4 regions of the Duganella sp. CY15W genome follow, and region 3 is predicted to be linked to each of the others. Evidence: predicted binding sites of a transcription regulator. Region 3 holds the regulator's gene; each other region holds the start of a gene.

Region 1 (3,438 bases), on a different contig from region 3:
GCAGCCTGTTCGTTGAGCCGCTGTGGCTGTTCCTGCGCGAAGAGAAGGGCAAGCCGCCCATCACCCAGCTGACCCAGCTGCGCGGCAAGAAAATCAACTACGGCCCGAAAGGCGCCGGTTCGCCGCGCCTGTTCCGCCAGATTCTTGAGCTAAATGGCGTGGAGAAGGGCGAGGTCGAACGCTTCTCGCTGGCGAATACGCCCGCTACCGTGGAGCTGCTGGAAGGCCGTATCGACGGCCTGGTGTTCACCTCCGCACCGGAAGCGCCGCTGATCCAGATGCTGCTGCAAACACCGGGCATCCGGCTGTTCGACTTCAACCAGGCCGAGGCGTACTCGCGCAAGCTGCCGTTCCTGACGCATGTGATGCTGCCGCAAGGGATTGTCGACCTCGGCCGCAACATCCCGTCCGAAGACTATAACCTGATCGCGCCGACCGCCACGCTGGTGGCCCGCGAAGACCTGCATTCCGCGCTGGTGGACCTGTTCGTGCAGGCGGCCGCCAGCATTCATGGCGGCGCCGGCTGGTTCCAGCAGCAGGGCCAGTTCCCGTCGGCCAAGTACACCGAGATTCCGGTGGATCCGGAAGCGGCCAAGTACTACAAGAGCGGTCCGCCGTTCCTGCAGCGCTACATGACCTTCTGGCTGGCGAATTTCTTTGACCGCATGTGGGTGCTGGTGGTGGCGCTGGGTGCGCTGATCCTGCCGCTGTCGAAAGTGGTGCCGCCGCTGTATGTGTGGCGCATCCGTTCGCGCGTGTACCGCTGGTACGGCCAGTTGCGGGCGGTGGAGCAGAAAGTGGAGGAGGCGCCGCAGGCGACGCGCATGCAGGTGTATGAGGAGCAGCTCAAGCGGCTCAATGAAATCGAAGACCTGGTCAATCAGGTGTCGATCCCGCTGTCGTTTGCCGATGGCTTGTATGGCTTGCGCAGCCACATCCAGTTCGTGCGCAAGCGTATCCTGTTCCTGATGGGCGAGGCGTCACCGACCGCACCGGAAGCCGTCCCTGTTTAACCCGGTACGGCGGGGTCTGACCCCGTACGGGGTCAGACCCCAAAACCGGCGCTGTGCGGGGTCAGGCGCCGATCCAGGGCAGGTCGGCGTGGCACCAGCCGCTGACGTTCTTGCGGTGGCCACGCTCGTCCCTGTCGCCTTCAAAGCCTTCCAGGATGTCGTAGCAGTGCTGGTAGCCGTGTTCGGTGGCCAGCTTGGCTGCACCACGCGAGCGCACGCCGGAACGGCACAGGAACAAAATCACCTGGTCCTTGCGTGCGATTCCGTTCAGCTGCTCAATAAACTCATGGTTGGCGTTGCCGCCAGGGTAAGTATTCCACTGCACCGCACCATGTTGGGCTTCTGGTATCGCCACCCGGCCCACCCAGTCACGCTCGGCGTTGGTACGCACATCGACCAGCTTGACGGCATTTTCCAGACCGATCAGCTCAAACGCTTCCTGCGGCGTCACCGCGCCCGCATAGGGCCAATCCCTGCTGCGGCTACGGGCAAGGGCGAGGATCTCATCTATTTTGCTCATAAGGTGTTCCGGTAATAAGTTTAAGTTTATTATATGGCGTCCGCGCAAACCCGCGACCCCAATGCACCAAAACCATGCGCTTTTCAGAAAAAATCCTAAAATGCACTCATAATGTGCGAAATGCGGGAAATGCACCAAATAGGTGCGCGATTGATCTGCAGTAAATAGCGTTTCGGGCTGGCACGGATACTGCTTAGTAAGGCCTCACGAGTTCCACATATTCCCTTTAGGAGATACGCATGGCAATCACAGCCGCAGAAGTTCTGAAAATGGTCCAGGAAAACGAAGTTAAATTCGTTGATTTCCGTTTCGCTGATACCCGTGGTAAAGAACAGCACGTTACCGTGCCAGTGTCGGCTTTCGACATCGACAAGTTCGAATCGGGTCACGCGTTCGACGGTTCCTCGATCGCCGGCTGGAAAGGCATTGAAGCTTCGGACATGATCCTGCTGCCGGATCCAAACACCGCGCGCATCGACCCGTTCATGGAAGAGACCACCCTGTTCATGCAGTGCGACGTGATCGAACCTGCTGACGGCAAGGGCTATGACCGCGACCCACGCTCCATCGCCAAGCGCGCTGAAGCCTACCTGAAATCGTCGGGCATCGGCGATACCGCTTACTTCGGCCCAGAACCAGAATTCTTCATCTTCGACAGCGTACGCTGGAAGATCGACATGTCGGGCTGCTTCGTCAAAGTGGACTCCGACGAAGCGTCGTGGTCGACCGACAAGGAAATCGAAGGCGGCAACAGCGGCCACCGTCCTACCGTCAAAGGCGGCTACTTCCCAGTACCACCAGTGGACAGCTTCCAGGACATGCGTTCGGAAATGTGCCTGATCCTGGAATCGCTGGGCATCCCGGTGGAAGTGCACCACCACGAAGTGGCTGGCGCTGGCCAGAACGAAATCGGCACCAAGTTCTCGACCCTGGTTGAGCGTGCTGACTGGACCCAGAACCTGAAATACGTGGTCTGGAACGTCGCCCACAGCTACGGCAAAACCGCGACCTTCATGCCGAAACCTATCGTTGGCGACAACGGTTCGGGCATGCACGTGCACCAGTCGATCTGGAAAGACGGCAAAAACCTGTTCGCTGGCGACGGCTATGCCGGCCTGTCGGAAGACGCGCTGTTCTACATCGGCGGCATCATCAAGCACGCCAAAGCACTGAACGCGATCACCAACCCAGGCACCAACTCGTACAAGCGTCTGGTACCTGGCTACGAAGCACCAGTGAAACTGGCGTACTCGGCGAAAAACCGTTCGGCATCGATCCGTATTCCACACGTGGCCAATCCTAAAGGCCGCCGTATCGAAACCCGCTTCCCGGATCCACTGGCCAACGTCTACCTGTGCTTCGCAGCGCTGCTGATGGCAGGTCTGGACGGTATCCAGAACAAGATCCACCCAGGCGAAGCAGCATCGAAAGATCTGTATCACCTGCCGCCAGAAGAAGATGCACTGATCCCAACCGTCTGCGCATCGCTGGAAGAAGCACTGGACAACCTGAACAAAGACCGCGAGTTCCTGACCCGTGGCGGCGTGTTCAGCGATTCGATGATCGATGCTTACATCGAACTGAAAATGCAAGATGTACAACGTATGCGCATGACCACTCACCCTGCTGAGTTCGACATGTACTACTCGCTGTAATCGCAACGCGCCGGCCCGTCCGGCGCCTGCGGTACCAGCAAAGAACGCGGGGCAGGCTGTGCTTTCCCCGCGTTTTTCTTTGGATACTGTATATTCGGGATGGACAGTTTCCACCCACGGATTACGAATGACAACGAAGTTGAAACTCAGTGTGCTGCTGGCGCTGTTGGCCTCATCGGCGGCACATGCACAGATTTACAAATGCCAGCTGCCCGGTGGCAGCGTGGAGTACACCGACACCAATCGTGGC
Region 2 (3,438 bases), 140 kb from region 3:
CATGTGGCTGATACACTCCAGCAACGGGCGCACTACGATGTGGAGTAGTGTCGATTCCGCTCTCAATTAGCACTAGTACACCTTGAACAGCGTCCTCCAGGTCATCTTGATTACAGATATATTCGTCAAGCGTGCCGACATGTCGATATGAAGAGCGGTTGAATCCTTCTTCAATGTCGTTGTACCAGATGGCATTCTCTCCAACTAGAGCCACAACCCAAAAGCCGCCTGCAAGGCCGTGCGATTGCGCACTCCATTTCTGAGGTGGGATTTTGATGACCTGCCAAAGTCTAGAAAGCTCAGGGGACATCCTGGACTCAGCCTTAATGACTAAGTCCCATAATTCAACCTCTGAAATAGGTGTCCAATCCATACTTGCTTCCCTTCTTGGTTAGGTCAACGCACGCAAGACATTTTACCCAGTGAAAAACACGGCAGCTGCAACTGAAAAGAGACCAAAGCACCCAAACAAAGCGATAAATGCAGGTCCCACGCCTGGTCGCATGGCCGACAAGACGGCCATGCACGCCTCGAGAAAATATACGATGCTCAAGATGTCGCGCGCGAAGCGAGTCTCTGTCCACATTTTCATTCGGATAAATTTTCGACGATGGACCCAAGGAAATCCATACTTATGGGGCGCTTTCCGCGTGCATCTGCGAATCTGGCCCCATCTCACGCGCTAACGAATGATTACGGCTTAACAAACTTCAGGGTCATGCGGTCGCTCTCGCCGATGGCCTGATACTTGGCGCGGTCTTCGTCCTTGTTGGTATAGGTCGGCGGCAGCGCCCACACGCCGTTCTTGTGGTCGGCCGTGTCCTTCGGATTGGCGTTGATGTCGGATTTGCCGGCCAGCTTGAAGCCTGCCGATTCCGCCAGCTTGATCACGTACTGCTCGTGCATATACCCCGTGCTGGCCTCCGCGTCCTGCGTCTTCGATGCCGGCAGGCGGTGCTCTTCCACGCCCAGGATGCCGCCCGGTTTCAGCACCGTGTACAGGTTGCCGAACAGTTCTTTCATCTTGTCCGGACCCAGTGGTATCCAGTTGTGGATATTGCGGAAGGTGAGCACCATGTCGACGCTGTTCGGCGGCGCCATTTCGTATTTACGGCCTGGCGAGAACACGCCCAGGGCGACCTTGTTATACACCTCCGGCTTGGTATTCAGGCGTGCCATGAAACGCTCGGCGGCCTTGCGTTCGTTTTCGTTAGGCGAGGCCAGGTCATTGCCGCCGGTGATGAGCTTACCCTGGTTGCGCAGGTACGGCGCCAGGATCTCGGTGTACCAGCCGCCGCCTGGCGCCAGTTCCACCACCGTCATATTCGGCTTGATGCCAAAGAAGGTCAGCGTTTCATATGGATGGCGATAGACGTCGCGCTTCACATTGTCCGGCGTGCGCGATGGTGCGGCGATCGCCGCTTTGAGTGCATCGTCGGCGTGCACGGCGCCGGTCGCGCCGAACAGCATAGAGGTGGCCAGAGCGGCCAGTACGTATCGTTTCATGCACAGTCTCCTCATTGTTGGATGGGGGCGACGCAGACGCTCGCCCTGCGCGATCATCGGGCAAGCTTGCATAGAGGTCAAGTAAATTGGGACGAAGGCGCCGGCCCCGCGTGACGAACACACTGCGGACAGTCAGCGGACACTTCGCGGACACTCCGTGGACACCTGAACGGACACTTGGACAGGCAAAACAGACACTTGCACAACATTTATCTATGGCATACATTTTGCAATCTGCAACCCGATCCGGCGCATATATTGCCAATCCCAAGGAACCGGCGACGGATATTCTGATGTAACGTAAAGTAACAAGCGGTATCGTAGTAGTTCAAGCAATAAAAGCAAATAAAAAGCAGAACCTCAGCAGGACCATCGGGCGGCTGGCCCGTAACAATGTGGAGATACTATGGAACGACGTGCATTCCTCAATATCAGTAGTCTGGCTTTGGGCACGATGCTGCTGCCCTCGTTCGGCCGCGCCATCGCCGCGGAAGAACTGCTCAAGCCAGTGGATATGAAATTCAAAAAGGCCCTGGCCGACACCGCCATGACCGCCGCCACGCAGGCTGGCGCCTCATATTGCGACGTCCGCGTGGGCCGCTATCTGAACCAGTTCCTGACCACCCGCGACCTGAATGTCGAAAACGTGGTGAATACCGAGTCGGCCGGCGTCGGCGTGCGCGTGATTGCCGGCGGCGCTTACGGCTTTGCCGCCACCAATGACATGACCCCGGACGGCGTTGCTGCAGCAGCACGCCAGGCGGTGGCCATCGCCAAGGCCAACGCCAAGCTGCAAACCGAGCCGCTGATCCTGGCGCCGGTCAAAGGCGTGGGCGAAGTGGCGTGGGCCACGCCGATCGTCAAGGACTGGCGCACGGTGCCGATCAAGGACAAGGCAGACCTGCTGATTGCCGCCAACAAGGCCGGCATGGACGGCGGCGCGAGCTTCATGCAGTCCTTGCTGTTCCAGGTCAACCAGCAGAAGTACTTTGCATCGACCGATGGCTCCTATATCGATCAGGACATCCATCGCCTGTGGATGCCGTTCTTCGCCACCGCTGTGGACCAGAAAGAGAACAAGTTCCGTACTCGCCAGGGCCTGTCGGCGCCAGTCGGCATGGGCTATGAATACCTGGATGCGCGTCCTGAGCACAAGCTGCAGGCGGCCGGCGGCGTGACCACGCTGTACACCAAGTCCTACGACCTGATTGAAGATGCGCGCCTGGCCGGCAAGCAGGCCAAGGCCAAGCTGAAAGCCAAGTCGGTCGAACCGGGCAAGTACGACCTGGTGCTGACGCCGGAACACCTGTGGCTGACCATCCACGAATCCGTCGGCCACCCGACCGAACTGGATCGCGTGCTGGGCTACGAGGCCAACTACGCAGGCACCAGTTTCGCCACGCTGGATAAATGGCAGACCAAGAAGTTCAAATACGGTTCGGACCTGGTCAACATCGTCGCCGACAAAACCACGCCAGGTTCGCTGGGCGCGGTGGGCTATGACGATGAAGGCGTCAAGTGCAAGAACTGGGACATCATCAAGGACGGCATCCTGGTCAACTACCAGGCTACGCGCGACCAGGCCCACATCATCGGTGAAAAAGAATCGCACGGCTGCTCGTATGCGGACAACTGGGCCAACGTGCAGTTCCAGCGCATGCCTAACGTTTCGCTCAAGGCCGGCAAGAAGCGCCTGACGCCGGACGAAATGATCAAGGACGTCAAGAAGGGCATTTACATCGTCGGCGATGGCTCCTTCTCGATTGACCAGCAGCGCTACAACTTCCAGTTCGGCGGCCAGCTGTTCTACGAAATCAAGAACGGCAAGATCGGACAGCAGCTGGAAGACGTGGCTTACCAGTCCAACACCCAGGAGTTCTGGAATGCCTGTACCGCCATCTGCGATGAACGCGACTGGCGCATGGGCGGTTC
Region 3 (3,438 bases):
TCGAAATTCAAAAGGTCGACGGCAAGCCTTTATCCAAGGCTGACATTGATGAACGGCTCAATACCCTGCTGGCCGATTTGCAAATCGAAAAGCTGCGCGAGAACCAGGCGCTGTCGCTCTCCGGTGGCGAGCGTCGCCGGGTGGAGATCGCGCGCGCACTGGCGACCAATCCGCGCTTCGTGCTGCTCGACGAACCATTCGCCGGGGTCGACCCGATTGCCGTGATTGAGATTCAGCGCATCGTGCGCTTCCTCAAGGAGCGCGGCATCGGCGTCCTCATTACCGATCACAATGTGCGCGAGACGCTGGGCATCTGCGACCGCGCTTACATTATCAACCAGGGTACGGTGCTGGCATCTGGCCGTCCGGACGACATCATCGCCAACGAGTCGGTGCGGCGTGTCTACCTGGGTGAACATTTCCGTATGTAAGCCTTCATGAAACAGTCTTTGCAACTGCGCACGTCGCAGCATCTCGCGCTGACGCCCCAGTTGCAGCAGTCGATCCGGCTGCTGCAATTGTCGACGCTGGAGCTGCACCAGGAACTCGAACAGCTGCTGACCGATAACCCGCTGCTGGAGCGCCTCGACGATCCGCTCGACCACTCGCTGCGCCTGCTGGCCGATGGCGCCATCAGCCAGCAGGCGCCGGCATCGGAAGCGCCGGCCGAAGGTCCGCCAGGCGATGCACCGGCGGCCGAAGCCGACAGCTACGAAGCACCTGCCGCCGATACCGAAAGCACCACGCCCGATGCCGATATGGACTGGGGCGATTCCGGCCGCAGCAAAAATACCGATGACGAGGAATCGCGTCCGCAGCTGGAAGCGCACCACTGCACGCTGCGCGAACATCTGATGGAACAGATGCGCGTGACGGTGCTGGAAATGCGCGACCGCGCGCTGGTGGAACTCATCATCGATGCGCTCGACGAGAACGGCTATCTGGAAGAATCGCTGGACGACATCCACGCGCGCCTGCCCGAAGAACTGGCAGTGGAAATCGAAGAACTGCAGACAGCACTAAGCCTGCTGCAAAGCTTTGATCCGATGGGCGTGGGCGCACGCAATGCATCCGAATGCCTGGCCCTGCAAATCAAACGCCTGCCCGGCGTACCGTTGGTGACTAGGCGTATGGCCCTGGCCATCGTGGAAAAACACCTCACGTGGTTTGCGCAGCGCGACTTCAACAAACTGAAAAAAGCGCTGCTGTGCGATGACGAAGACCTGCGTGAAGCGCAGGCCGTGATCCGCCAGTGCAACCCGCATCCGGGCGCCGCGTTTGCATCGGATGTATCGGACTACGTGGTGCCCGATGTGATCGTTAAAAAAGCGCGAAATGGCTGGCAGGTCAGCCTCAATAACGACGTCATGCCGCGCCTGCGCGTGAACCAGATGTATGCCAACCTGCTCAAGCAGGGCAAGGGCGAAAGTGCGATGGGCGCGCAGCTGCAAGAGGCCAAGTGGCTGATCAAGAATATGCGTCAGCGCTTCGACACCATCCTGCGTGTCGCCCAGGCGATAGTAGAAAGACAAAAGAACTTTTTCTCGCATGGTGCGGTTGCCATGCGCCCCCTTGTGCTTCGCGAAATAGCTGATACACTGGGTTTACACGAGAGTACTATTTCTCGGGTAACAACTCAAAAATATATGCTGACCCCGCACGGCATGTTTGAGCTGAAATATTTCTTTGGTAGCCATGTCGCCACCGAAGCTGGCGGGGAAGCAAGTTCGACGGCGATACGTGCATTGATCGTGCAACTCACAGGAGCAGAAGACCCGAAAAATCCTTTATCCGATAGTAAGATTGCGGACATGCTGGGAGAACAGGGTATGGTGATTGCGCGACGGACCGTTGCCAAATATCGCGAAGCCCTCAAAATCCCACCAGTCAGTCTCCGCAAGTCTTTGTAGTTACTTGGTTCCTGCGCGCCCGGCAGCAAGGGGTATCGCACTAACCGTTAGAAGCGACTTATCTTTAGGAGTGTGTATGAATCTCACCATCAGTGGACATCATCTCGAAGTGACCGCAGCTATTCGCGAGTACGTGCAGAATAAACTGGAACGGGTCACCCGCCACTTTGATCAAGTGATTGATATTGCTGTCATCCTGACCGTAGATAACCTTAAAGAGAAAGAGAAACGCCAGAAGGCTGAAATCAACCTGCGTATGTCCGGCAAGACCGTCTACGTGGAAAGCCTGTCGCAAGACCTGTACGCCGCCATCGATACCCTGATCGACAAGCTTGACCGGCAGGTCATGAAGTACAAATCCAAAGTTCAATCGCACGGGCACGATGCCATCAAGCATATCCCCGACAGCTACGAACCCGCTGCCTCCGCCTGATTAGCGGTCACAGCACATCAAACAAAGGGCGCTCAAGGACGCCCTTTTTTGCAGTAGAATAGTTAAACGTTTAACTCTCCTGGAGAACCATGAAATATCTGCTGATTGCACTGGCGCTTGCCGCGCCGGCCAGCCATGCCTGCGATGCGCCGCCGCCCGCGCGCAGCGACATCGACGCCAACAGCTATTACTCGGACCAGCATCACTCCGTCATCGATCCGGTGCTGCGGGCCAGGAATATCGCCAACACCAAACCGGTCGAGGACTTCCTGTCGCAGGTGGCGCGCGACGCCAATCAGGGGGATGCTGCGTGCGCGCTCACCTGGTTGAACAGCTGGGCCGGGCAGCAAGCCATGCTGGGCAAGATGTCGAGCGAACAGGCCTATTACGTGCGCAAGTGGACCTTGGGCGGCTTGGCGCTGAACTACGCGCGCATCCGGCAGCAGGCAACGCCGGCGCAGCGTGCGGCCATCGAAAGCTGGTTCAAGGCGCTGGCCGATGCCACCATGGTGCATGCGGACGCCAAGAAGGGCGGCCGCAACAACCACTACTACTGGGAAGGCCTGGCCGTGACAGCGGTGGGCGGCGTGACCGGCGATGCGCGCTATCTGGACTGGGGCCGCAAGGTATTCGAGCATGCGATGGGCCAGATGGCGGCCGACGGTGCGCTGCCTGCGGAAATGGAACGCGCGGGCAAGGCGCTGCACTATCAGGTGTATGCCGCGACGCCGCTGGTGATGATCGCCTCGATACTGGATCTGCACGATGCGCGGCTGGACACGCTGGTGGCGTTCACCGTCGCCAGCTCGGCCGATCCGTCCGGCATCGTCAGGCGCACTGGCGTGGAACAGGAACCGGTGGGCAGCCGCGAGGTGACGATTGTCTACAACCGCCACGAAGGCAAGCCGCCGCCGCCGGCCGGCAAGGCGCTGTGGCAGCCGCGTCTGGGCGGGGCGCTGGAAGTGCCGAACCCGCTGGAGCATCTGCAGTAGAATATTCGCATGAGCGAATATATCCATACCAGCGTTAGCAATGGCACCGGCCTGATCGTACTGGACCGGCCCAAGGCCCTCAACTCCCTGTCACTGGACATGG
Region 4 (3,438 bases), on a different contig from region 3:
TTTTCGTCGAACAGCGGTTCAAACACGCCGCCATTGGCGTCGAACGCCGCCGCATACAGGATGGTGTCTTCCGTGCCCAGGAATGTGGAGATCGCCTGCTCCAGCTGCTTGTGCACGGTCTGCGTGCCGCAGATGAAACGCACCGACGACAGGCCATAGCCATACTGCTCGGTCGCATCGATGGAAGCCTGCGCCACCCACTCCTGGCCCGACAGGCCGAGGTAATTGTTGGCGCACATATTAATCAGCTTGCGACCATCTTCGCTCACCACTTCCGCGCCCTGGCGCGAAGCCAGTACGCGCTCCGGCTTGTACAGACCCTGTTCGCGCAGTTGATCCAGGGTTTGCTGGAGGCCGCTGTAGAAAGTGCTTTTTGCTTGATTGCTCATGATGGTCCTTGTATATGATACGATTTCGCTGCCTTATGCGGAATTCGCTATTTCGAATGCGAGTTCAATATATTGAATATTATAGAGAACCAGTGAACTCTGCAACCCGCCAAGGTGTACCGATTCACTTGAAATTTAGCCCATCCGCCAAATAAAACAATGAAAACTGCTGTATCGACAAATGCTCCTCCGGAGGTTGGCGCCGCGCTCCAACGCTTGCGCCTGGCCCGTGGTCTCACGCTGGAGGACCTGTCACGCATCGCTGGCGTGTCCAAATCAATGTTGTCTCAAATAGAAAGGGAAAAGGCGAATCCGACCATCGCCATCACCTGGCGTCTGGCCAATGCGCTGGGCGTGCAGATCGGCGAACTGCTGGCCACTGCCGAGCGCGAGGTCGAGACGATCCGCGTGGTCGAATCGCACGAGATCCCTACCCTGCCCGGGCTTCATGCGGGCTATGTGCTGCGCATCCTGGGACCGCTGGAGCTGGCCAGTAAGTATGAATGGTATGAATTGACGCTGTCGGCCGGTGGCGAACTGGCCTCGCAAGGCCATGATCCCGGCGCGCAGGAGCACCTGACGCTGCTACACGGCTCGGTGGAAGTGGAAGTCGGAAACGACAAGAAGAAGGTCAAGCTGGGCAGCACGGCGCGCTACCCGGGCGACCAGCAGCACATCATTCGCAACGTCGGCAAGACCGAAGCGAAAGCGCTGCTGGTGGTGATCCACCGCTAATTAACAGCTACCAGCTGGTTTCGCGCTCCGGCGTGGAGGTGATGCGGTGGATGGACAGGTCGGCCCCCTGGAATTCCTCTTCCGGGTCCAGGCGCAGGCCGACAGTCTTTTTCAGCACGCCGTAGACCAGCGTGCCACCGATGGCAGCAATTGCTACGCCCATAATGGTGCCGATCAGCTGCGAGGCCAGCGCCACCCCGCCGGCGCCGCCCAGCGACTTCAGGCCAAAGATGCCGGCCGCAATACCGCCCCAGGCGCCGCACAGGCCGTGCAGCGGCCATACACCCAGCACGTCATCGATCTTCCATTTGTTCTGCGCCAGCGTAAACATCCAGACGAAGATGGCGCCGGCAATACCGCCGGTGACCAGCGCGCCCAGCGGGTGCATGATATCCGAGCCCGCACACACGGCCACCAGGCCGGCCAGCGGGCCGTTATGCACGAAACCGGGATCATTCTTGCCCAGCATGGTAGCGACCAGCGTGCCGCCGACCAGGGCCATCAGCGAATTGACCGCCACCAGCCCGTTCATCTTGTCCAGCGCCTGTGCGCTCATCACATTGAAGCCGAACCAGCCGACCATGAGTATCCAGGCGCCCAGTGCGAGAAAGGGGATCGACGATGGCGGATGGGCGGCAATGCCGCCGTTTTTCATGTAGCGGCCACGGCGTGCGCCCAGCAGCAGCACCGCTGGCAAAGCAATCCAGCCGCCCACCGCGTGGACCACAACGGAACCGGCGAAGTCGTGAAACTCCGCACCAAACGTCTGCTGCAGCCAGCCCTGTACGCCAAAACGGTGGTTCCAGGCGATGCCCTCAAAGAAGGGATAAACCAGCCCAACCAGCAGCGCCGTCGCCGCCGTCTGCGGATGGAAGCGTGCGCGCTCGGCGATGCCACCTGAAATAATCGCAGGGATCGCCGCAGCAAAGGTCAACAGGAAGAAAAACTTGACCAGCTCATAGCCGTTTTTGGCTGCCAGCACGTCCGCTGCGGAAAAGAAATTGACACCATAAGCAATGCTGTAACCGACAAAGAAGTACACGATGGCCGAGACGCAGAAATCGACCAGAATTTTCACCAAGGCATTGACCTGATTCTTTTTACGCACCGTGCCCAGTTCCAGGAAGGCAAAGCCGGCATGCATTGCCAGAATCATGATGGCACCGAGCAAGATAAACAGTGCATCCGCACCGTCTTTGAATCCAGACATCAAATCACTCCCCAAAAGTAGGCACACAAAATAAAGATGCTTCATACAAAGCAATATCTGTACCAATTTGGTGCAAAACCTTAAGTGATTGATTTCAAATAGCTTGGCATTGGCTGCGCAAGCAAGCCATTCTGCCTTGCGCACCAAAACAGGGAGTTAAAAAGCACCACGCTGGTGAGCCAAAAACAAAAAAGCCCCGAAGGGCTTTGTGATACGAAGCAGATGTCGTTCAGGCTTGCTGTTTGCGGCGGCGTGCCGCGCAGCCCACCAGACCCAGCCCCGCAAGCAGCATTGCGTAGGTTTCCGGCTCTGGCACTGCCGAGACAGAAAAGTCATAAGAAATCTTGCCCAGCGTCAGATTGCTGGTGCCGACACCATCCTGAAGAGCCTGCCACGAAAAATCGGTATCGACCCGAACCGCTTTATACGTAGTGTCGAGCGTTGTACTGAGACTTTCCTGGACCGCACCACTAAATGCCCCACGGCCAGTCGATGCCCACCAGTTGAATTGATATAGCGCATCCTCACCAACGCCCCCGCCAAGAACGCCGTTGTTATAGCTGCTCCCAGCAGTAAAAATCGAACCCAAAGTGAACGTGGTAAAACCACCGTAGATAGGAATGCTGTACGTGCCGCTGACGCGATTACCCATCGCCCCACTTAAGTTGTAGCCGGACTTTGCCACTGCGAACAACGCACCTGCGACAGCGTCGGTATGCTGGTTGTCTTGATGATGAGTTGACGAACTCGACTTGGCGGTGACATTGTAGTCATCAGACAGCCCAAAGGAGATCGAATTGCCGGTGACTGCTGCCGTCCCGGTCCAGAAATCGGCATCATAGAAAAATTTGACGTTGGCACCATCAACTTCGACCAGATTGGTGGCTTGAGCAGTACTCACAGCACTCATTGCGGCCAGCGCGGCAAACATCAGGCTGCGTGGAAAATTCAAGTTCATTGCAATCCTTTCAATTGTGAATTTGAAATAACTACGCACCATTATGGTCATTGTTTTTTTTGCAAGTCAACTTGTATTTGCTTTTTTTATATCGGCGCTCCTGGCGGCACTGGCGGTAATGCACGCAATTTCACACTGTGTGGATC

Evidence for each region. The regulator sigma-54, encoded in region 3, starts transcription at its own class of promoters, with help from an activator protein. The targets are predictions, from matches to a motif close to TGGCANGNAANCTGCTTT.
Region 1: the regulator sigma-54 is predicted to act here: its motif matches at 1,712-1,729, upstream of glnA (type I glutamate--ammonia ligase).
Region 2: the regulator sigma-54 is predicted to act here: its motif matches at 1,723-1,740, upstream of GTP58_RS11290 (TldD/PmbA family protein).
Region 4: the regulator sigma-54 is predicted to act here: its motif matches at 2,382-2,399, upstream of GTP58_RS09095 (ammonium transporter).

The regions. Positions count from the first base shown of each region.
Region 1 is NZ_WWCQ01000007.1:20,747-24,184, forward strand. Features, by position in the region: gene GTP58_RS27040 (TAXI family TRAP transporter solute-binding subunit) at 1-1,013, shown strand, start outside; gene GTP58_RS27045 (rhodanese-like domain-containing protein) at 1,075-1,533, opposite strand; gene glnA (type I glutamate--ammonia ligase) at 1,773-3,188, shown strand; gene GTP58_RS27055 (DUF4124 domain-containing protein) at 3,316-3,438, shown strand, end outside.
Region 2 is NZ_WWCQ01000002.1:383,076-386,513, reverse strand. Features, by position in the region: gene GTP58_RS11300 (hypothetical protein) at 1-373, opposite strand, end outside; gene GTP58_RS11305 (hypothetical protein) at 1-3, opposite strand, end outside; gene GTP58_RS11295 (class I SAM-dependent methyltransferase) at 694-1,506, opposite strand; gene GTP58_RS11290 (TldD/PmbA family protein) at 1,913-3,438, shown strand, end outside.
Region 3 is NZ_WWCQ01000002.1:242,087-245,524, reverse strand. Features, by position in the region: gene lptB (LPS export ABC transporter ATP-binding protein) at 1-431, shown strand, start outside; gene GTP58_RS10650 (RNA polymerase factor sigma-54) at 438-1,910, shown strand; gene hpf (ribosome hibernation-promoting factor, HPF/YfiA family) at 1,987-2,343, shown strand; gene GTP58_RS10640 (alginate lyase family protein) at 2,433-3,335, shown strand; gene GTP58_RS10635 (enoyl-CoA hydratase/isomerase family protein) at 3,345-3,438, shown strand, end outside.
Region 4 is NZ_WWCQ01000001.1:2,099,368-2,102,805, forward strand. Features, by position in the region: gene GTP58_RS09085 (glycine C-acetyltransferase) at 1-389, opposite strand, end outside; gene GTP58_RS09090 (helix-turn-helix domain-containing protein) at 549-1,124, shown strand; gene GTP58_RS09095 (ammonium transporter) at 1,132-2,334, opposite strand; gene GTP58_RS31320 (FxDxF family PEP-CTERM protein) at 2,564-3,292, opposite strand; gene GTP58_RS09105 (zinc-dependent metalloprotease) at 3,379-3,438, opposite strand, start outside.